Regions from separate parts of the Marinicellulosiphila megalodicopiae genome, predicted to be linked through region 4. Evidence: predicted binding sites of a transcription regulator. Region 4 holds the regulator's gene; each other region holds the start of a gene.
What was found. Region 4 encodes PhoB, which activates phosphate uptake and scavenging genes when phosphate is short. Its sites were predicted from a motif close to TGTCATANNNNTGTCANA; they were not measured.
Positions count from the first base shown of each region.

Region 1: the regulator PhoB is predicted to act here: its motif matches at 2,829-2,846, upstream of TYM08_RS00810 (PhoX family protein).
Region 2: the regulator PhoB is predicted to act here: its motif matches at 2,134-2,151, upstream of TYM08_RS02955 (PA3496 family putative envelope integrity protein).
Region 3: the regulator PhoB is predicted to act here: its motif matches at 3,830-3,847, upstream of TYM08_RS11155 (pilus assembly FimT family protein).

Region 1 is NZ_AP023087.1:202,074-207,377, forward strand. It holds gene TYM08_RS00805 (hypothetical protein) at 1-620, shown strand, start outside; gene TYM08_RS00810 (PhoX family protein) at 725-2,761, opposite strand; gene TYM08_RS00815 (L-lactate dehydrogenase) at 3,006-3,959, opposite strand; gene TYM08_RS00820 (manganese efflux pump MntP family protein) at 4,123-4,662, shown strand; gene TYM08_RS00825 (SRPBCC family protein) at 4,712-5,304, opposite strand, start outside.
Region 2 is NZ_AP023087.1:714,482-719,785, reverse strand. It holds gene TYM08_RS02965 (hypothetical protein) at 1-1,313, opposite strand, end outside; gene TYM08_RS02960 (response regulator) at 1,354-1,716, opposite strand; gene TYM08_RS02955 (PA3496 family putative envelope integrity protein) at 1,870-2,055, opposite strand; gene TYM08_RS02950 (DUF2956 domain-containing protein) at 2,250-2,570, shown strand; gene lepB (signal peptidase I) at 2,661-3,383, opposite strand; gene TYM08_RS02940 (ferritin-like domain-containing protein) at 3,516-4,334, shown strand; gene TYM08_RS02935 (hypothetical protein) at 4,340-4,879, shown strand; gene TYM08_RS02930 (hypothetical protein) at 4,934-5,304, opposite strand, start outside.
Region 3 is NZ_AP023087.1:2,598,164-2,603,467, reverse strand. It holds gene lpxK (tetraacyldisaccharide 4'-kinase) at 1-704, shown strand, start outside; gene TYM08_RS11175 (hypothetical protein) at 701-1,135, opposite strand; gene TYM08_RS11170 (pilus assembly FimT family protein) at 1,125-2,063, opposite strand; gene TYM08_RS11165 (type IV pilus modification PilV family protein) at 2,056-2,565, opposite strand; gene TYM08_RS11160 (pilus assembly FimT family protein) at 2,558-3,058, opposite strand; gene TYM08_RS11155 (pilus assembly FimT family protein) at 3,070-3,600, opposite strand; gene TYM08_RS11150 (hypothetical protein) at 4,201-4,755, shown strand; gene TYM08_RS11145 (autorepressor SdpR family transcription factor) at 4,892-5,161, shown strand; gene TYM08_RS11140 (SdpI family protein) at 5,158-5,304, shown strand, end outside.
Region 4 is NZ_AP023087.1:1,057,624-1,062,927, reverse strand. It holds gene TYM08_RS04515 (ComF family protein) at 1-427, shown strand, start outside; gene TYM08_RS04510 (response regulator) at 504-1,400, shown strand; gene TYM08_RS04505 (hypothetical protein) at 1,402-1,545, shown strand; gene phoR (phosphate regulon sensor histidine kinase PhoR) at 1,552-2,850, opposite strand; gene phoB (phosphate regulon transcriptional regulator PhoB) at 2,898-3,593, opposite strand; gene ubiA (4-hydroxybenzoate octaprenyltransferase) at 3,688-4,548, opposite strand; gene TYM08_RS04485 (chorismate--pyruvate lyase family protein) at 4,563-5,114, opposite strand; gene TYM08_RS04480 (thiol:disulfide interchange protein DsbA/DsbL) at 5,098-5,304, opposite strand, start outside.

The DNA of each region.
Region 1 (5,304 bases), 860 kb from region 4:
CATTTTTTAATAAATTAGATTTATATTTACATGTGTTTGTTTATTTGTTTTTTCTATTATTTTTGTTTCTAATATTTTCTAAAAGTGAAAATGATATCACTTACGAATTAATTGTATTGAGTTTTTTTGTCTTATTCATTCTAAGCTTAATTTCAATTCATCAAAAAACACTTATGTTTATTAAATATTTAAAACCTGTGTACCACCTTTATCCTAATAGTAGCTTAAGTCATTCTATTATTAAGTATTTAAAAGTTAATATTATGGTGAACATTCTAATTATTATTACTTTAGTGATGATTTTTGTCATTAGTTTTGATTTAGTTATCGATTATGAATTTTATTTTTCTGTGATGATTTTTAATCTAACCTTCTTCGTTGGGCTGCTTCCTCTTTTGTTATTTCATAATCACACTAATAGCAGTATCTTATCATTTATATTTGTTATGTTTATTTTTTCGCTGATAGTTTCCATTAATGTTGGGTTTTATTATTTTGAATTTTCTGCTGTTTTGTATCTATTGCTAATTGCTTGTATCGTATCTTTTTTTGTGACTTACAATGTTGGGCTGAAATGGTATTTATCTGTTAGCAAAGAAAGGATGTTAAAAAATTCATAATAAATGGAAAACTAAATGGATTTAAAAACTTATTGTCAATAATAATGGTTGTATAAAAATAAAAAACGCGCAATTAAGCGCGTTTTAATTATAAGAATAAAACCTTATTCTCCAATTTTTCCGCCATCATCTTTACGGATCACAACGGTGGATGATCTTGCCAAAACAGTATTTCCAGGCGCACTTGTGGCATCTGTATTTTCTGGATTTGGCCAGTTACCTGGGTGCTGAATATTCACAAACATCGTTGTGTTATCTGGTGACATTGCAATACCTGTTACCTCACAACCATTAGGCCCTACAAAAAAACGTTTTAAATTTGTTTGATTGTCAGCATTTATGTTTTGCATTTTTCCATCTTCATCTACTAAGGCAGATGGAATGACTGCTAACATTTGGTCATTGGTATAACTGGTTACTTCGCCTGCACTGTTATCGGTTTGCACCCATAAAATTCCACGAGCATCAAATGCCAAACCATCTGGGCTTGCAAATTGATTCAGTGCTGACAAATCAGAAATATTGTAATCACTTGTTTCAGGGCTGCCGAATACAAAAATATCCCATGAAAAATCAACTTGGTTTTCACTTTCGTCCCAACGAATAATATGGCCAAATTTATTATCTAAACGCGGGTTTGCGTAGTTAGTTCCAACATCTAATGTGCGTCTTGTGTTATTTGTCATTGTCATATAAACAGTACCTGTTACTGGATCAACTGCGCCCCACTCTGGACGATCCATTGGAGTAGCACCTAATAAATCTGCTGCGCCTGCTGTGTTTAAAATGATTTTTGCCAAACTTGCAAATGAATCTGATAATAGATTGCCGTTTTTATCGATGCTGGCTAATTCAAGTGCCAGCCATTTTGCATGTCCATTAATATTAAATTGAGCAACATACAGCGTCCCTTCGTCCATATATGATGCACCAGTAGCTAAACGGTCTGTTGGGTCGGCATCTGCGGCACTCCAGTTTTTTGCTGAAACAAATTTATAGACATATTCAAAACGAGAGTCGTGTCCAGAATAAAATACAACCGGTTTGCCTTCTGTTAATTTTCCAAAGGTGCAACCTTCATGTCTAAAACGACCAAGGGCGGTTCTTTTTTGTCCACGAGAATTTGGATTATACGGATCAATTTCTACAATATATCCGTGTCCATTTACTTCATTACGGTAGTCATCATTTGCAGTTGCGCCAATTGTTGATCCATCAAAACGGGTGAATTCATCTTGTAATTCACCTGCTAACCCTGCTGCAAATTCCCAGCCGTAACGTGTTTCATCATTAGCTATTCCTATACGATCATCTGCTGTATTTCGGCCGCTTGTTTTAACAAAATAACCGGGCCAGTTTTCTTCACAAGTTAAATACGTGCCCCAAGGTGTCGTGCCGTTACCGCAGTTATTAAATGTGCCGCGAGCAATAGCTTGCCCTTGTGAAAATTTTGTTCTTAATAATTCTGCAGTAACAGGACCCGTTACATCAAATTCAGTTAAACCTGTAAAGCGACGATTGTGCTCATCATTTTTTACAACATTCCATTTTCCGTCCATTAACTTCACACGAACAACCGATACGCCATGCGCGTTTATTTCTAAGCGAGTTGCATCAACATACTCTGCAATTTCTGTTACTAATGGTTTTTCGCCAGTGGTTTGGTTTGCATATAATGCGTCGACATTTAAATATTCATGATTGATGCATAAAATGCCATCGGTTGATGAATCATTTAAAGGAAAAAAATGCATGCCGTCGTGGTTTTGACCCATTGCATTTTCTTGATCAAGTGCGCTCATTTGATTGTTAGCATCAAACACTGAAGCATTATCATTTAATGCTTCTCCCCAAGGGGCTAATACTTGCGCGCTGTATCCTTGTGGAACCACAACGGCATCTGTTTTTGAGCCAGCAATGGATTCAAATCCTAATTTTAATGATGCGTTTTCTTCTGGTGTTTGTTCGTCATCGTCTTTACTTGCGCAAGAAGCCAGTCCTAATCCTAGTGCTGACATGCCACCCATAGCGGCGCCACCTTTTAAAACTTTACGGCGATTCACATGGGTTTCTAAAACTTTTGCAAATTCTGTATTACCGCTTTTATTATAAATTGTAGGGTCAAATGTTTCTTTACTCATGTTGTCACTCCGAATTTTGATTAAGATATTGGGCGAATAATTATCGTGGGACAAACTAAATTTTTAGTATGACAAACATGTGACACTAATATGTGATTTATATGAATATTTGTATTCAGAATTATTAGACATTAAATATAAAATGAAGGTATCCATTTTTAGTGCTACAAAATTTTATCACACTGTGTTTTACATCCATAAAAAAAGGGAGCAATGCTCCCTAAAGATAGTTCTAAGTTTTATATCATTCAACTTGTAAAGTGGCGTATTGCTCTTTTAAAATATTTGCACTTTCCACAAGTTGTTGTTGTTCTTCAGTTGACAAATGAATATTAGGCATCAACTGCGCACCATCTTTTGACACTATACAGGGTAATGAAATACACACATCGTCTATTCCATGTTGTCCTGTAATTAATCGCGAAACAGTAAGTAGTGATTTTTTGTCTTTGATTATAGCGCTCACAATTTTTACTAGGGCCATACCAATTGCAAAATAGGTAGAGCCTTTAGCTTCGATAATTTTATAAGCAGAGCGTTGTACGTTTTCGGTGATGCTTGCTTTTTCGGCTTGTGTTAAAGGCTCGGTTAATGAATATTGATCAATATCAATACAGCCAATACTTGCAATGGACCAGGCTGTAAATTCTGAATCACCGTGCTCACCAAGTACATAAGCATGAACGTTATGAATGTCTACTTTCATGCGATCTGCTAAGTAATAACGTAATCGTGCTGAGTCTAAAACAGTACCTGACCCAAATACTCGGTTAGCAGGTAGGCCGGTTCGCTCTAATACCACTTTGGTTAAAATATCCACAGGATTTGAGACAACCAAAATAACGCCTTTTGGATCTTGGCTTTTTATGTCATCTGCAATGCTGCACATAATTTTTTGATTACGTTTTAATAAGTTTAAACGGCTTTCGTCTGGGCGTTGTTTTGAGCCTGCGGTAATGACAATGACATCGGCATCGGCATAATCCTCAATGCCACCTGCACGCATTTTTGTGGTTGGCATAAAACAAAAGCCTTGAGCTAAATCTAATACCTGTCCTTCACTTAATGCTTGATTGCTGTCGACGATTACAATTTCTTCAAAATCGCCAGTTTGAGCTAATGCAAAAGCGAAGGTTGCGCCAACACTGCCTGCGCCGACGATGACGATTTTACGTTGTTGCCATGGATTGTGTGGCATGGTTTTGTCCTCATAAATTAGTAATGTTGATTATTTTAGGCTTGTATTTTGGTTTGCACTATACCAACAAGTGATAGGTTTTCATTGATTAATGTAGAGGTAATCAATGTAGGTTGTTGGTATGATTTACGCGCAAAATTTAGTGATAATTAAGGTAGACAAAATGTTTGAGATTTTAATATTGGCATTAGCGTTAAGCATGGATGCGTTTGCAGTTTCCATTGGATTAGGCTCTAAGCAGCATAAACCTCTAAAGGTTATGGCATTAATGGCCGCCACGTATTTTGGTATATTTCAAGGTGTTATGCCATTACTTGGTTATTTAGGTGGTCGTGGTGTGTTTGGTTGGATCGAATCTTTTGCACCTTGGGTGGCTTGGTTTTTATTGATGTTAATTGGCGCAAAAATGATTTATGAATCGTTTGCAGAAGGCATTGAAGAAGATTTATCTAATATTACCCACAAAGTGATGCTCACTTTAGCCATAGCAACAAGCATCGATGCCATGGCCGCTGGGTTCTCGCTGACATTAATGGCCATCAATCCGTTTTTGGCTTGTTTGATTATAGGTGTCATTACTTTTTTATTTAGTGCGCTAGGTGTGATTGTGGGTAAGGTAAGTGGTACTTGGCTTGAAAGTAAAGCGGAATTATTAGGTGGCGTGGTATTGATTTTAATTGGGTTTAAAATTTTATTATTTTAGCTGTTTAGATTATTCAATTTTAAGAATAACCTAAACAGTCTGAAGTAATTTATTTGATAGGGAAACAAATATTAGTCATTAAATCTTTCGCTTCGGTATCTTTTGGGCTATTAACATAAACTTCATAAGGGTGTATTTTTTTAAATTGTTTAATTTTTTTATAGCGTAACATTCCCATTGCTGTGGCCCATGCATTACCAACAAATTTGTAATCCCCAGTGTGTTTAATAGCAAATGCTTGATGAGTAGCAATGGTGCCTTGCGTAAATTTTGGGTCACTAAATGCTATATATTCGTCAAAAGCTAAAGCACTTATAAAATGACAACGCCCTTTGGCTAAGTCGAATTTTTTATAAATAGCAATGACTTTGGAAGGCTGGGGAATGGATTTAGACTCGATCATTCCGTGCAATGTATCAAAATCTTCTGACATCACTTGGCCGATATCTTTCACATCACATTGTTTTTCAATACCAATATAATACATAGCGGGTACTTTGATATTTTCTTGTATCTCAATAGATGAATGCACTGTTTTGTTTTCAGCTAATTCTTTAAGCATAGTCAACCCACGAATATAATCGTTGCCGATCAGTGCGATCATCATGTTTTTCATCCAAAACATAAAAAATGGTAATGAGC
Region 2 (5,304 bases), 340 kb from region 4:
CCATCTTGATAATTTAGCAAAGGTGAATCACTTCTATATACTTGAATTTTTTCATACTCTTCTTCTGGCACATCCCAAGATACAGTAAGCTGGGAGTCATAGATTTCTATATGCGCATTAGCAATTGTATTTGGTGCGATGTCATCGATGACTTCAACAGATAATTGCTCAATCGCACTAAGATTTCCTGAAGTGTCGACACTTTGAATCCTATAAATAACAGTATCTCCATTCAAAACAGCGGTATCAATAAATAAAGTATCATTACCTGAATAGATTAAGGCGTCATTTTTAAATAACTCCACATAATCAAAATCGACACCTTGAGGTAACACCCAACTTATATTGGATTGATTGTTTCTTGCATCTATTTGAAATTCACTCACGTTATTCGGCCCAATGGTATCTTGAATTGTCACTTCCAATTCTAACAATGGAGAAAACACCAATGCTGTATTAATATGAGAAATTGAGTATTTATAGTTATTGTGGTTACTAACCTGTCTATCAACAAATACCCCAGCACCTTCAAGGTCTTCAAATATTAAAACATCATCTCGAAATAAAACCGTTTTAAGATAATAATTATTTTCAGGTACCCCCCAAGTGATGTGAGCTTGATTATTTTCAGCTACAATCAGTAATTGCTCAATCACCTCAATAATTGGCTCAGAAACAGTAACCATAAATTTTAAAGATGATTTCGAACGCTCATCGGTTGAATTTAAGCTAAACACCTCATATTCAAGCTCACTACCAATAGGTGGGTTTAGATCCTTCCAAAATGGGCGAGTTGTTTTTGCAATAGAAATATTATTTCTTACAATTTCAAATTGAGAAATCTCTATATCCTCAGGCACATCCCATTCTAAAATAACCTCTGCGTCTTTTATTAAATGTCTTAAATTTAATATAGGCAAAATCGTAGTTTCAATTTGAGTATCAACAGAAACAATTAATTGAGCAATGGGCTGATAACCTTGCTCATTTTTATAAATAAATAATTGATAATAATTAACTTCTTTTGGCCGTGCGGATACATCCACAAAAAAATCATTCACACCTCTATACATTAGCGTTCCATCACTTTCATCTGATGGAAAACTTCCACTTCCTCGTCGGAGCATTACTTGCTGATTAGCTGAACTAAATGACCAACTTAATCGGACTGAGTCTTCATAAATGCGTCCAGAAAAATCCAATACATTCGCATCAAATCCAGAGGCGGATTGGAAATTTTCTAGATTATCAGTTCGATCTGATTGACATGAAACCATTAAAACAAAAACTAATGATAAAAAAGAATATTTCATAATGCCCACTTACAGAGTTAAAGGATTGGATACAACTTAATCAATGCATAACGCTACGTACTTTTTGAATCAAATCTGATGGTGAAAAAGGTTTGACAACCCATCCATTAGCACCTGCGGTGGAGGCTGTTTTTTTTAAATCTTCGGTATCTTCAGTTGAGAGGACTAGAATTGGGACGGTACGATGTTGACTTAATTGACGCACTGCTTTTGTAAATTCAATACCATCCATGATGGGCATATTGATATCGGTTATAATTAAATCAAAATATTCATGCTGCATTTTATCCAAAGCGATTTGAGCATTCTCTGCCTCAGCAACCACAAACCCACCTAAACATAAAGTATGGGAGATCATTTTACGCATGGCTTCATTATCATCTACAGTCAAAATATTAGACATAAATACTCTATAAATTAATACTTTTGTATCAAATAGATTAGTAGTACTCACTCACTTTACAAGAGGGGGTAACAAAAATAAACATTACTTGTTTTATGACAGGCGAAAAAAAAGATGGATAATAATCCATCTTCTTTTAGATAATTTGGTTGTTTAATCTAGCATATCCATTGCATACTCTTCTTTTAGTCTTTGCCTTTCAAGATGCTCTTCAACAGCTCGTCTTGCTGCTAACTTTCTATGATTTCGATCACGTTTTGTTTCACTTACTTCAGCTGGTTTATGCAAACCATTACTTTCAATGTTACTTAGTTCAGCTTGTAATAAATTCATCGACATAACTTGTCTCCGTGTAATGTAAAAATGATAAATTATAAATATCGTGATAACTACTTTGATATTTAGTGTTCAAAAAATTGTCATATAATTTCAACTATCTAAAATAAAGCAAATTTTATGCCTATTTTTTTATTTAATTAAATATTTACTTTTAAAATCAAGGCTTTATCCTACTCCACATAATTGACAATAAGATGACAGACATGAAAAGCTCACCCAACAAATCAAATGAAGATGCCGCAAAAATGGCAAAGTCAATTCAAAAACCAAATCAAACCAAACAACAAACAAAGCTAATCACCCAAGGAATTCAAAAGGGTATCGAGCTTTACAAGAAACAACATAAGGCAAAACTTAGAGAGCAAGACAAAATAAAAAAGAAAGCCAATAAAAACACCAGCGACTCAATAGAGCCAACAATCATCATCAAACAACCCACTATCGCTTGGTTATTGCTGGCGATATCTTGGCTGGGATTTTCTGGTTACATTTTATCCAATACGCTCCTTAATTAACCTTAACTGCGTATCAGTTTGAGTGAACTCCATTTATTTTTATCGTTCTAATACTTGGGCCATTATTAAGAATGGTCCAGATAAACTACATCACTTTTTCCTAACTGCATCTTGATTATTTAAATACAAAGGTACAAACCAACGATCACTTCTAGGTAGATGATAATTTTCATAATCCGCTGAAAAAACAACACTTTTCGCTTTTCCAATAATTTCATTTCTTGGAACTAATTTTAGATTTAATCGAGAGTCATCGCTTAAATGGCGATTATCACCCATAACAAAATAAAAACCTTCAGGCACCCTAAGTGGCTTCATATTTTTCAATGGTGAAATATCTTCTTGATTCACATATAAACGAACAACATATGAACGGTTTTTTCCATTTTGAGTAATATTTGTTTCAAGCAGTTCTTCAAATCCTGCTAATTTATCATAATCGGTCCTTATTAATTGGGCACTTAACACTGATTGATTTATCACTACCCTATTATCTTTTATCCATATTTCATCTCCAGGTATCGCTATGATTCGTTTAATTAAGCGTTTTTTAGCCTGACTGGAATTAATTACAACAATATCAGCGCGCAGAGGGTCCTTAAAATGCACTAATGACCATTTAAAAAAAGGAAATCTTAGATCATAAGCCAGCTTATCAATTAACACTCGATCACCTTCAATTATAGTTGGCATCATCGAAGTACTAGGTACTGGATTCCAATCCATCACACTGGACCTAACTATCAGCATAAGTAAAATTAAAACTAGAAATCCTTTATATTCAAACAATATTTCTTTCAATTTTTTAGTCATAATGACACCTATGTTTTTAACACGCGCAAGGCTACTTTGCTCGATATAAAATGTACACTATTTTCTCAACTATTCCCTTCACTTTTCATGTAAAATCGGCCAATCTCCACCCCTCTAACGCTAGGTCATCAATTGAACTTATTCGAACAAGCTCAAAAAATATTCCTCTGCCAAAATCCAGATGAAAAAATTGCCCTCACACTTGATTGTGCAAACCTTTTTGAACAAAATAAACTAAGTTGGAATGAAGGCTTACCTATCATTGATTATTTAGATCCTGGCAAAGAACCTCAACCATTTATTGTTGCACCAAAAGATCTTAAATCTTATCCATTCAAAAAATTATATGGCAAAGCAAACGCCATTCATGCATTAGCGCATATTGAATTAACTGCAGTCAATTTGGCATGGGATAGTGTTTATCGCTTTAGAGGATTACCTAAAGATTATTATTCAGACTGGGTACAATGTGCCAAAGAAGAAGCCACTCACTTTAAACTTCTTTGTGAATCGCTAAAGATATTAGGCTTTAATTATGGCGACTTTAAAGTACATGGAGAGCTTTGGGCTATGGCAAGAACAACTCGTCATAGTTTATTAGAAAGAATGGGAGTGGTTCATCGGATTTTAGAGGCTCGTGCATTAGACGCAATTCCAATGACGTCACAAAGATTTTCTGACATAGGTGATCGAAAAATGGTCGACACCCTTAACATTATTGGTAATGAGGAAATTGGCCATATTAGTTCATCCACACGATGGTTTAAGCATCAATGTGATTTACAACAAGTTAATAGTGACCAAACATTTATACAATTGGTCAATAAATTCTTAGCCAATCCACCAAAAGGCCCATTTAATCGCGAAGCTCGATTAGCTTCTGGATTCAGTGAATATGAACTTAATGAACTTGATCGAATGGATCGAGAATTCAAGCCCAAACCAAGGTAACCAACATGTTTAAAAATCTACTTATTGTAACGCTTATATTAATATGTACAGCGCAATCATATATTTTATATTCAAATAAAGATAAAGACTGGTTAGTTCAAAGTGTCAAACAAGCAAAACAAGACATTAACAAAGTGATTCACCCAACACCACAGTCAGATGATTCCACTTCTGTAACCACGACTATCTCTAACTCAAATACGATACAAAAACTCGAGCCATCACCCGTTATAATACCCGCAACAACGACTACTTCTTTTGCCTTTGATCATTTAGATAGCATGATTGAATGCGATGCACCAAACAACAAACTTGAGCGAATAATTTGTGCCAATTCAGATTTATTAGATCAAGATAAACGAATGAATTTTGTGTTACAGAAATGGAAAAAATCCACCAAAACATCTGAATTTAATATTCTAAACCAACCTGAATGGTTAAATGAAAGAAATTCTAATTGCATAAAAAATGACATCAAGGACACTCAAGCTTGCATTAAAACCATGACAGAAATAAGAATTCAGGCAATAACAGGGCAGTTATAATTTCAAAGAATTTCATCGATAACAAACCATGAATGGATGCTCAATAATGGTTACTCAATAAATAGGCAGCCATTTTTTAAAAGGACTATTTTCTAATGGCATTTTTTCACCCAGCTTTGCATGGGTATAAGACGGATCAGCAAATACATAATCGTTTAAATTAACATGGAAAGCACTTAAATTTTGCTTAGTTTTTAATTTAACTCCAGTTGAAATATGATTATCATAAAGCACAATCATCATGTAATTCCCTAATATTTTTTCTACCAAATTTTTAAACAATAACACACGCTCTTGAGCCCCCCCTTTTGATTCAAACACAACCTGCTGAACAAACAATTGCTTATTCACATTCCCAGTTTCTTTATTCTCTTTAATTAAAGTCTGCACAAAGTTCAGTAAAAAGTTAATGGTTTTCTGCTCAT
Region 3 (5,304 bases), 1.5 Mb from region 4:
GGGAGCCCTTTGTGGTTTTGCCTGATAGTCTTGCTAAACATGCAGGGGACGAAGCATTAACCCATGCACAAAATCTAAATATTCCCGTTGTGATTTCTAAAAAAAGAATGTTAGCCATCAAAAAAATTAACCAATTATATGATGTGGATGTCATTTTATCTGACGATGGTTTACAGCATTGGCAAATGCCAAGACATTTAAATATAGTTTTGATAGATGGATTGCGTGGATTTGGCAATGGCTGGTTGTTGCCAGCAGGGCCCTTAAGGCAAACAAAAGCATTTTTAAAACAAGCAGACTTTGTTTTTTGTAAAGGTGAAAAATCACATCACTCAATTCAGCCGACTATCCCGAGTTTTAATATAAAGTGTTTAGGCTTTTACAATCAAAAAAATGAAAGAATCAATATTGCAGATTTGCAAAATATTACATTGGTCAGTGCTATTGCTAATCCTGAATCTTTTTATAAGTTGGTTAATGAATTTGTGCCTCAATATTCAACTTTAGAATTTAGGGATCATCATGGTTTTATTGAACAGGATTTAAAAAAATTGAAAGGCAATATTATTATGACAGAAAAGGATTTTGTTAAGTGTCGAGGGTTTGATTTAAACAATATTGATGGATTGTATTATTGTAAGGTCGAAGCAACAATGGATGAAAATAATCTCGAAGCAATAAAAATAGCGATATTAGCCAATTAATAAATTTCTACTGACGCTGAAATAGAGCGCCATACGTAATCATTTGAGCTTGGATTCGATCCAAATTCGGATGTTGCGGTTAATACCATGATATTAATTCCGCCATTGTATTGATTTAAAACACAACTGACAGTCATTTCAAAACCAACAAATGCCGTTAACTCAATCGTATCCGTAGGGTTAGCTGTATTAGGGATTCTTGCATTATCACAATTATTGTCATTTTTTGCATGGTAAATACCCCAGGCTAATGCCGATTTTGCTGATAAGTCGGCACGATTTGCTTGTAAGGATTGGTCAATGTCCGCTTGAGCGATATTTGAAAATTTCATCATCATGACGATCGATGAGCCAATTACAAGCATGATGAATATCACGGCAACTAACGCCATTCCAGATTGATTGGATTTCTCACTGATTTTAAGGCGCATTTTGAACTAAGACCTGTTTTAATAATGTGATGGTTCCTGCAATAGAATTTTCCATGGTGATAGAAATTTCAATCACACCAGATCTTGTGCTATTGCCCTGCGTGTAACTAAATTCACAATCAGAAAGGGTTTGGCTCAATATTGAACTTGACTCATTAGTAGAGGCTTCAATTTCAGTTCGAGTATCTAAGTCAATTTGATCGCTTGCAAAATCGTAATTTTGATAACGTACGATATTTAATGACCCGTCAGCCGCCGCGGTATCTAATCCACATTGATAGATCACTCCCGTTGAAAATAAAAAAATTCTATTTCTAGGTGAGCCAAATCCTTGGCTGTCAAATTGATGAGCTCGTTGTAAAGTAACCGATGTAATCGGTGCAGTATTGGCTGTTTGTGAGCAATCATCACTGCAGGCTGTGACAGCTAATGGGCTGACTTGAATATTGTTATTAGCAGCAGTTACAGTGGTTTGGTCGGTGCTTAATACTATTTGATTATACAGTTGCGTGGCATTGGTATTAAATAAACTCAAGCGTACATTATCGTTGTTATATGATCCAAATTCGCCAAGCACTGTAAATTGACTGTCAGCTTGAGAAGCTGTTAAAGCGGTGTTATCGCTAGCAATGATAGACGAGCGGTATCTTCCTCCTTGTTCAATTAATATAAATTCTAAAGTGGATCCATCGGCTGAAATTCTAATAGAGTTAGGCAGCGCTTGTTTTAGTTCTTGTGAAATCTTATCGGCGCTACTTTGGGCTAAATGCACTAACTCTTGTCTTGCATATTGCGTTTGATAATTTGCAAATGGTCTAGAAAGAATTGGGGTTATAACCACAGCTAAAATTGACATTAAAGTAATGACCATGATTAATTCAATCAATGTAAACCCATTTAAATTGGTTTTGGATTTAATATTAATCATTATTTGCTCGATATACATTCAGTTGTACAGATTGATTGTCAGCAGATGTGACGTTTACTGTTATAAGGGCTGAATCATTTGCTGTGCCTAATAACCCTTCTAAATCGACGCTTGCATCTGCTGTTATTGATACGGTGACTTGATAATTAGCTAAAGACGCAATTGCAGTATTATTTAAATTTCTAACCACGGTGTCAGGTAAACTTTGGTAGTCACAAATATCATCAAAACGCGCTCTGCTTGAGCGACTTGAATCAGTTGGCATGGATACACCGCACCAAGAGTTAGTAGTTGGATCTAAAAAGGCTTTAGACTGAATTTCTTCTAAGTAAGATTGCGCAATACTTAAACTCTGTGCTCTTAGCATTGGATCGGCATTTGATTTTGAAATGGAGGCCATGGCTTCAAACATGGCAACGATCATAATTGAAAGAATCACCATACTAATTACTAGTTCAATAAGTGTTACGCCAATTTGATTATGGATATTTTTGTTATTCATAAATCAATCCCGTTTGTCCTTCTAAATATAAGGTTTGATTCAAACCTAGTGCGCTAGAAAAATTAATAGGGTGGGCTACCAATAAAACATCACTTGTATTTGTTATAGTAAAATTTGAATGAAAAATAATTTCTAAAGGATTACTTGTGATAACCACCCCAACTGAATTGCTATTTTGTAAGGCGGTGGATTGGTCTTGCAAAGTTAATGTTTGAGTAAAATTGGTAGAGCAAGCAGGATCAATTGTGATCTGATAACTATTGACAGTTAAAGTTAATTTAACTGGGCAACCGCTGGTTTTTGATTTTTTTGCAGCAAATTTAATGGCACTGATGGTTTCATCTACAAAATATCGTTGATCATATATTGCTGTGTTTGGAAATTTACTAATAGTGACTGCGCTTAAAATGGATAACACCAAAATGACCATAATTAATTCAATTAATGTAAAGCCATTTTGATGTTGCTGCACGAAGCGAAAGTTAAGCAGCATAAGTCACTCAATTATTGCATGGTCACAGATGAACATGTGTCGGCAGCATTTAACGTACCGCTACTATCTACGTCCGTCCATACCCCCATTATGGTTATGCTTGATGCACCACCAGATGCAGCTTCAGTATATGCAAAACAATTATCACCAGTTACTGCACCGCTTACTGTAATTGCTACAACATCAGGCGATGCTGAATCAGCATAAACGGCATAATCGCCACCAGCACCTGAAGAAATACCTGCAATGGTTAAAATGGTAGCGGTTGTTGGATAACCATTACTTAGGGCGTAAGCTGTGCCTTCCAATGTGACCGTTGTGGGACTATTTGTTGCAAGGGATGCAGAATGGGCAATCGCATTACCAGAGGATACGGATGCCCGTGCGCCATCTAAAATTGCATCTTTTGCACTGTCGCCCAAATCGGCAAATTTGGGAATTGCAAAGGCAGATAAAATTCCAAGAATTACAATCACCATAATAAGTTCTATTAAAGTGAAACCTTTTTGTGTGTACATGTGTGATATTGAAAGTTGAGACATCTAATCGCTCCGTTAACTTTATTGTAAGTTTGATTACTTCATTTTTCAGATTAGCTTAAAAATCACATTTAAAAAGTGGCTTTGTTTAATGAAAATATTTTATATCCCATTAAACTATTTAGGTTCTGATAAAAAAATCAAAAAATTGTCGGTTAATAATGTTGTCGTACTTCACACATTACAAAGTCATTCTAAATGTCACAAAAAATTACAATAAATAGAATTAAAAAGTTACATTTTATTGAAAAAAGAATGTTTTCTGACGCAAAAATACAATGCATCAGTGGAATCAAGGGGTTCAATGATTTAATTAAAGTAAGTAGGTGTAAATCAGTGTAATGATATTTTTTAGCTCAACTAAACTGTAAAGAAATGTTAGTTACTTTTTTGACACAATGAATTTTATTAATCCCTTTGCAACCCAAATAGATAGTGGTCTTGGTAGGTTATAAATACAAAAGCGCCAATTTTTTTTTAGACTTTTGTACTATGTAAAATGCATTGAGTGGCATTTGTGGAAGTAAAAAAATTAGGTAATAATCCGCTCAACTTAATCAACGGGCTATTGCCCCATTCTTGAAAAGAAAGGTGTATTTTAAGATGAACATTATAAAACCAATTATCGCAACGTTAGCATTCTCATTATTGACTCATGCAGCAATAGCAAAACAACCAACCATTAACTTAGAAAACTGGTCAGTAGACTTTGAAGTAAAAGATACAAACTTTTATAATCATAATGCACAATTTTTAGATGCCACCATGGAAGAGCATATGGTAGGTAATTTTTATAGAGGCTTTACTGTTGCATTAGCAACTAACGCAGGTAAAGAAAGACTTTATAAAGAAGATCCACAAAATTTTGATGTGTATTTAATGCCATATGTGGCCTATCAATTAAATACAAAACAATCCGGTAAATTAAGCGCCTCAGCTACGATGTTAATGGGTACAGCTTTAAATTGGGCAGAAGGTAAGCGAATTGATCGACCAGTTAATTGTGAATGCACAATGTTAGTTTTAGAACCAAGTGTTCAATTTAACTACCACTTAGCAGCAAATCAACTGATCTCTCTAAATTATTCGCAAAGTAATTTAAATCTTTCTGACAAAATGTATCAAACCGTCGGATTAGAATTTAGTTTAGATTTATAAAAAGTATTTAAAACAAAGCTCTCCACGTTTTGATAAAGTAGCCGATTGGCTGCTTTTTTTTTGCATTAAAAAAAGTTTGCATTTAACCAAAAGGTTAACTAGAATTGTTTTACCTTTTGGTTAAATGAATTTAACAATGAATCAAGTTTACAAAGCACTGGGTGACCCAACAAGAAGAGAAATTTTGCGATTGTTGCGTGAACATGATTTATGCGCAGGGGATTTAGCCTCGCATTTTGACTTAAGTAAGCCTGCACTTTCAAAACATTTTGCCATTTTAAAAAAAGCCGATTTAGTGACTGACTATAAAAAGGGCAATTATAATTTTTATCGATTAAATGTATCGGTATTAGAAGAATCATTAATGCAATTAATGCACGTATTTAATTTGGGAGCGAAAAAATGAACATGAATGAATTTTTTTTAAACGGCTTTGGTCGTTTGTATTTAAAGCTAATCGGTTTGTCGTTTATGATTTTTATCTGCGCTGGTATTTCAATTGATGTGAATCACTTGCCTATACATTGGAATTTGGCCGGCGAGCCAGAT
Region 4 (5,304 bases):
TAAACAAATCAAATATTCTGGGGATTTTTACGCGTTACCTACTTTGTGCGAGCCGTTGATTCAACGCATAACCGTTAAACCCGATGCGATTGTGTATGTGCCGTCTCATGAATCTAGGCACCATCAACGAGGGTTCAACCAATCACAAATACTGGCCCAACACATTAGTAAACACTTACATACACCTATTTTTGATTGGATTAATCGAGTAAAATCCACACCGACTTTGGCTCAACACAGCAAAAAACAACGCGCCAAACTATTAAAAGGCGCGTTTCAATGTCACTCACAGGTGCCTGAACATGTGGCCATTGTGGATGATATTTTAACAACTGGCGCAACAGTAAATGAGCTAAGTAAAGTGTTGCGTAAAAAAGGCGCAAAACGCATCAGTATTTGGACATTGGCTCGCGCTGTTGCCCACTGATTTATTCACTCCTAAAAAGTTGCAAGCCTGTTGTTGGTCTATAGTTAATTAAGAATTCTTTTTTATGGGGCACCTGATGGCTCAACTTTCAATATTAATCGTAGATGACGCTAGTTTTATTAGAGACTTGGTTAAACGCAGCTTGCGCCAGCATATTCCTCACGCAAAAGTCGATGAAGCCATTAACGGACGAAAAGCCCAAATTCTTTTACAAAAAAACAAATACGATTTAATTTTATGTGACTGGGAAATGCCGGAGCTAAGTGGTATTGAACTGCTAACCTGGTTGCGTCCATTTGAAATTGAAAAGAACCGCCCTAAAACAGCCTTTATTATGGTTACTAGTCGTGGGGACAAAGAAAACGTAGTTGAAGCTGTAAAATCTGGAGTAACTGATTATATCGGCAAACCTTTTTCAGCGGAGCAGCTATTAACCAAAGTCATTAAAGCTTTAGGTGCTAAAGCCAAGCCACCTGCTGGGCGAAAAACGTCTGGCGACCCTGCCTTATTAGAAGAAGCGGTGAATCCATTATTAGCTAGCGCTGCCCCTAAACAATCCACATCCACCAATCAAAGCTCAAACCTATTAAATAGCAACAGTGCATCCAATCAATTAGTTGAAAAAAACAAACCAAAATCATCTGTGATTGTCGATAAAAAACCCATTGCAACTACAACCATTCGAACAGCATCAACTCAAGCAACGGTTAACATTAGAGACATTAATTTACAACAGGTTCTACTTGAAGTAGATGCCGACACCATCAAACCTCAAATACTTGAACAAGTTGTCATTGACATTCAAATAGGTGAAGGCATTGAAAACGTCGCTCGAATCAACACCTACGTGCATTTAGTTCAGGTAATTGGCACAACTCAAAGTAATCAATTATTAGTTAAACTCAATTATGTGGATGATGATGAAGACAAAATGATGATGCTCACTAAATATATAGCAAGCGTAAGAAGGTAATATGAACAAAATCAGAAATTTAGCCGTAATCAGCTTAAGTCTGTTAACACTAATAATTGCTATTAATGTCACCACTCATGCTCAAAAAATACTGCCTAGCTGCACACAAAACCAATCACAATACAGCATAATGATTGGTTGTTAAAACGTATCATTCATCAAGCTTAGATACTAATCGGTCTTTTGGAAATTCTAAACTAAAGGTGGAGCCTTCTTCGTATATTGATTGAATTTTTAACTTCCCTTGGTGATTTAACATTATGTGTTTCACTATCGCTAACCCCAATCCAGTGCCGCCACTGTCCGAACTTCTTGACTCATCAATTCTATAAAAACGCTCAGTTAAGCGATCAATGTGTCGAGATTGAATGCCAATGCCCTGATCTTTTACTTCAAGTGTTCCATTTTCATTCCATGTAATGAAGATTGTTGTTTTTTCATTACTGTAACGAATGGCATTAAAAACTAAATTCGAAATAGCACTGGTTATTAAAGATTGATCTCCACGAATGCACAGTTCGCTATTTGCTTTAAAAGTAATTTCTTGATTTTTTTCACCACTTAAAACACGTGCATCTTGTATGATCTCAACCATGATATCTGACACATCAATTTGGGACTGCCTTAACTCTGTATTTTGTTCTTCTAATTTTGATAAGGCTAATAAATCTCGAACTAAATTCTCCATGCGATTCGTTTGATTTTGCATTTGAACTAGGGGTTTGTGAAATGTGATTGGCAAATCCTCTTTGTAATCATCAAAGGTTTCTAAATACCCTTTTAAAACGGTAAGCGGAGTGCGCAATTCATGTGACGCGTTGGAAATAAAATCACGTCGAGTTTTTTCTAATTGCTTCATTTTCGAAATGTCACGTAACAACAATAATCGCTCGTCATTACCATATATTGTTTTAGTAATTTGGATATGTTTAGGTGGGTTATGCACAGTTTGAATTAACAATGCACTGCCTGGCTGTTGATCATTTAAAAATAGATGAAATCTAGGCTCACGAATTAAATTGGTAATTAATTGACCACTGTCCACTTTACGCTTGAGGTTTAATAAAGCTTGGGCAGCTGGATTCCACCACAATAATTGATTGTCTTTATTAATAATAACTACCGCATCGGCTAACGCTTCTGTAGATCCTTGTACTCGTTTTAATATGCGTTTGTATCGACCAATATCTTTAGAATGGGCTAATTGTTTAACTTGTAGGTGATCATAAATTTGCCCCCAGGTGCCAAAACTATCTGGTGGCAACGTTTTACTGCCACTTGCCAACCATTTTACTAATTCTAATAAATGATATACATGATAAGTAAGCAAAGAGATAAGAGTCAAAAATAGACATAAATAAGGGGCATCGAAAAACCAGCCGAATACCCAAGATGCAATTATTAGTAAAACAGTTCTAGAAGCCAGTCGGCCTTTAACATTGTGAATCATACTCAATACAGCTTAAAAAGTGCGATTTTAACAGACAAAAGCCGCCGTTAAATAGCGATTTTAGAGGAGAAACGATAGCCCGTTCCACGAACAGTTTGAATCATATTTTGATGCGGCTCACCAATAGCTTTTCGCAAGCGCCTTATATGAACATCAACAGTGCGCTCATCCACATAAACATTACCACCCCAAACTTGATCTAATAATTGTGAACGTGAATAAGCACGCTCACAGTGGCTCATAAAAAAGTGCAGTAATCTAAATTCTGTGGGGCCCATTTCTAATTCGTGTTCTTGTACACTGACACGGTGAGAATGTGGATCCAATATTAAACCATGAAATTCAATAGGCGTGGACTCATCTTCATCAATGGTTCGACGTAATACCGCTTTTAATCGTGCAACCAATTCTCGCGGTGAAAAAGGCTTGGTAATATAATCGTCAGCTCCTGCTTCCAAACCTAAAATTTTATTATCTTCATCGGCTTTTGCTGTCAGCATAATAATTGGAATATTTTTTGTTAAATCATCTCGTTTTAATCGACGCGCCAATTCAATGCCTGAGATATTTGGCATCATCCAATCTAATAATATTAAATCAGGTTGTTTATCAATAATAAGTCCATGCGCTGTTGATGCATCCCCTGCTTCTAACGTGTTATATCCTGCCATTTCTAATGCTGAAGCAATCATCTCACGAATAGCGACTTCATCATCCACAATTAAGATTGAGCGTTGAGACATGTTATTTACTCGATATCTGATGGTTTAAAGTGGCGTATTAGAACCTGTTTATATTACAGTTTTGTGACAGTACGAAGTAATTTTAATGACAGTATCATGTCAGTTTATCGATAAAGATACCGATAAATATACACATCCCAGCCCAAAAATTATGCAAAAATGCATTAAAACACTGCTGTTTTATTCTGTCTTTGGTTAACCATGCTTGATAAATAAAACATCCAGCCATAGCCAACACACCCAAATAATAAAACCAACCTGCCTCTATGTGACCGCCGAGTAATAAAAACGTAATAATTGACAAAACTTGCAACCCAATAATGGCAACGTTATCCATATCTCCAAAAAGAATCGCAGTGGATTTAACCCCTGCTTTTAAATCATCATCTCGATCGACCATGGCATATTGAGTGTCATAAGCTACCGTCCATAATAGATTTGCTGTGTATAAAAGCCAAACCTTACTATCAAGTGATTGTTCCAAAGCTGTAAAAGACATCACAATTGCCCAAGAAAATGCAGCACCCAATACAACCTGTGGATAAAACGTATAACGTTTCATAAAGGGATAAAGTGAAGCTAATCCTACCGCTACAACACTCATACCTATGGTAAATGGATTAGTAAACAACACCAATAAAAAAGCGACAAGAATCATAATACAAAATGTTTGCAGCGCAACTTTACTAGAAATTTCTCCAGTTACTAAAGGGCGCAGTTTGGTTCGACCCACTTTTCCATCTATTTTACGATCCGCAAAATCATTAATGATGCAACCTGCGCTTCGCATTATCACAACGCCCGATACAAATATAAATAACGTTGATAATGGCGGTAAACCATCAGCGGCTATCCATAACGCCCATAGCGTTGGCCAAAGTAAAAGTAAAATTCCAATGGGTTTATTTAAGCGAGTTAACCGTACAAGAGCGAAAAAAGTAGTGGATGTCATCATTTTATTTAATCTTTTTATTTTTGGTTTTTATTTAAAAAATCAGGTTCAAAAAATTCTGTTACTAATAACGGGTAACCATAAATGTTAAAAATAGACTGCCTTGCCCAATGCGATTTTTCAACATTTAATATCGTAATTGGTTGTCTTTGAATATGCTTGTGAGTAAAAAGAAAGTGACCCAAGGATTTATTTTGTAATTTTCCAATTCGACGTGTTTGATTATGAAATGTTTGCAATGGCACGAGGGTATGCGCTCTTACCACTATGTTTCCATTACATTTCAAATTGACTTTTCGACACCACAAACGATCAATCTTGAATTGTTTATTTTTCAATGCCTGTCTAAAAAATTGCTTGGCTTGGCTGTTGTTAATCCAACATTCACTGACCACTTCAACTTGAAAATCACCAAAGTGATTCTGAAGTTTTGTAGTTAGGCTGGATTGATTGAGCAACCAAGCACGCAATATTGCATTGGGCTTGGTATGTGATTGAGCAATAGACTTAAAATTACCTTCAAAATGCGTTAATTTTTTAGGCCAGTTTGATTCATTTATTTGCTGCATCGCGCTCAACTAGGTATTGAGCCACTTCTAGAATAGTTTGGCGATTAGGAACCATTTTAGTGGTGATTAAGTATTTACCATTCACAATTAATGTTGGGGTGGCATCAACTTGAGTCGAAATTTTTTGTGCATTGTCTACCATCGATTTAACCGCAAATGATTTACTTGTTGAAATAAAACGATCTTCACT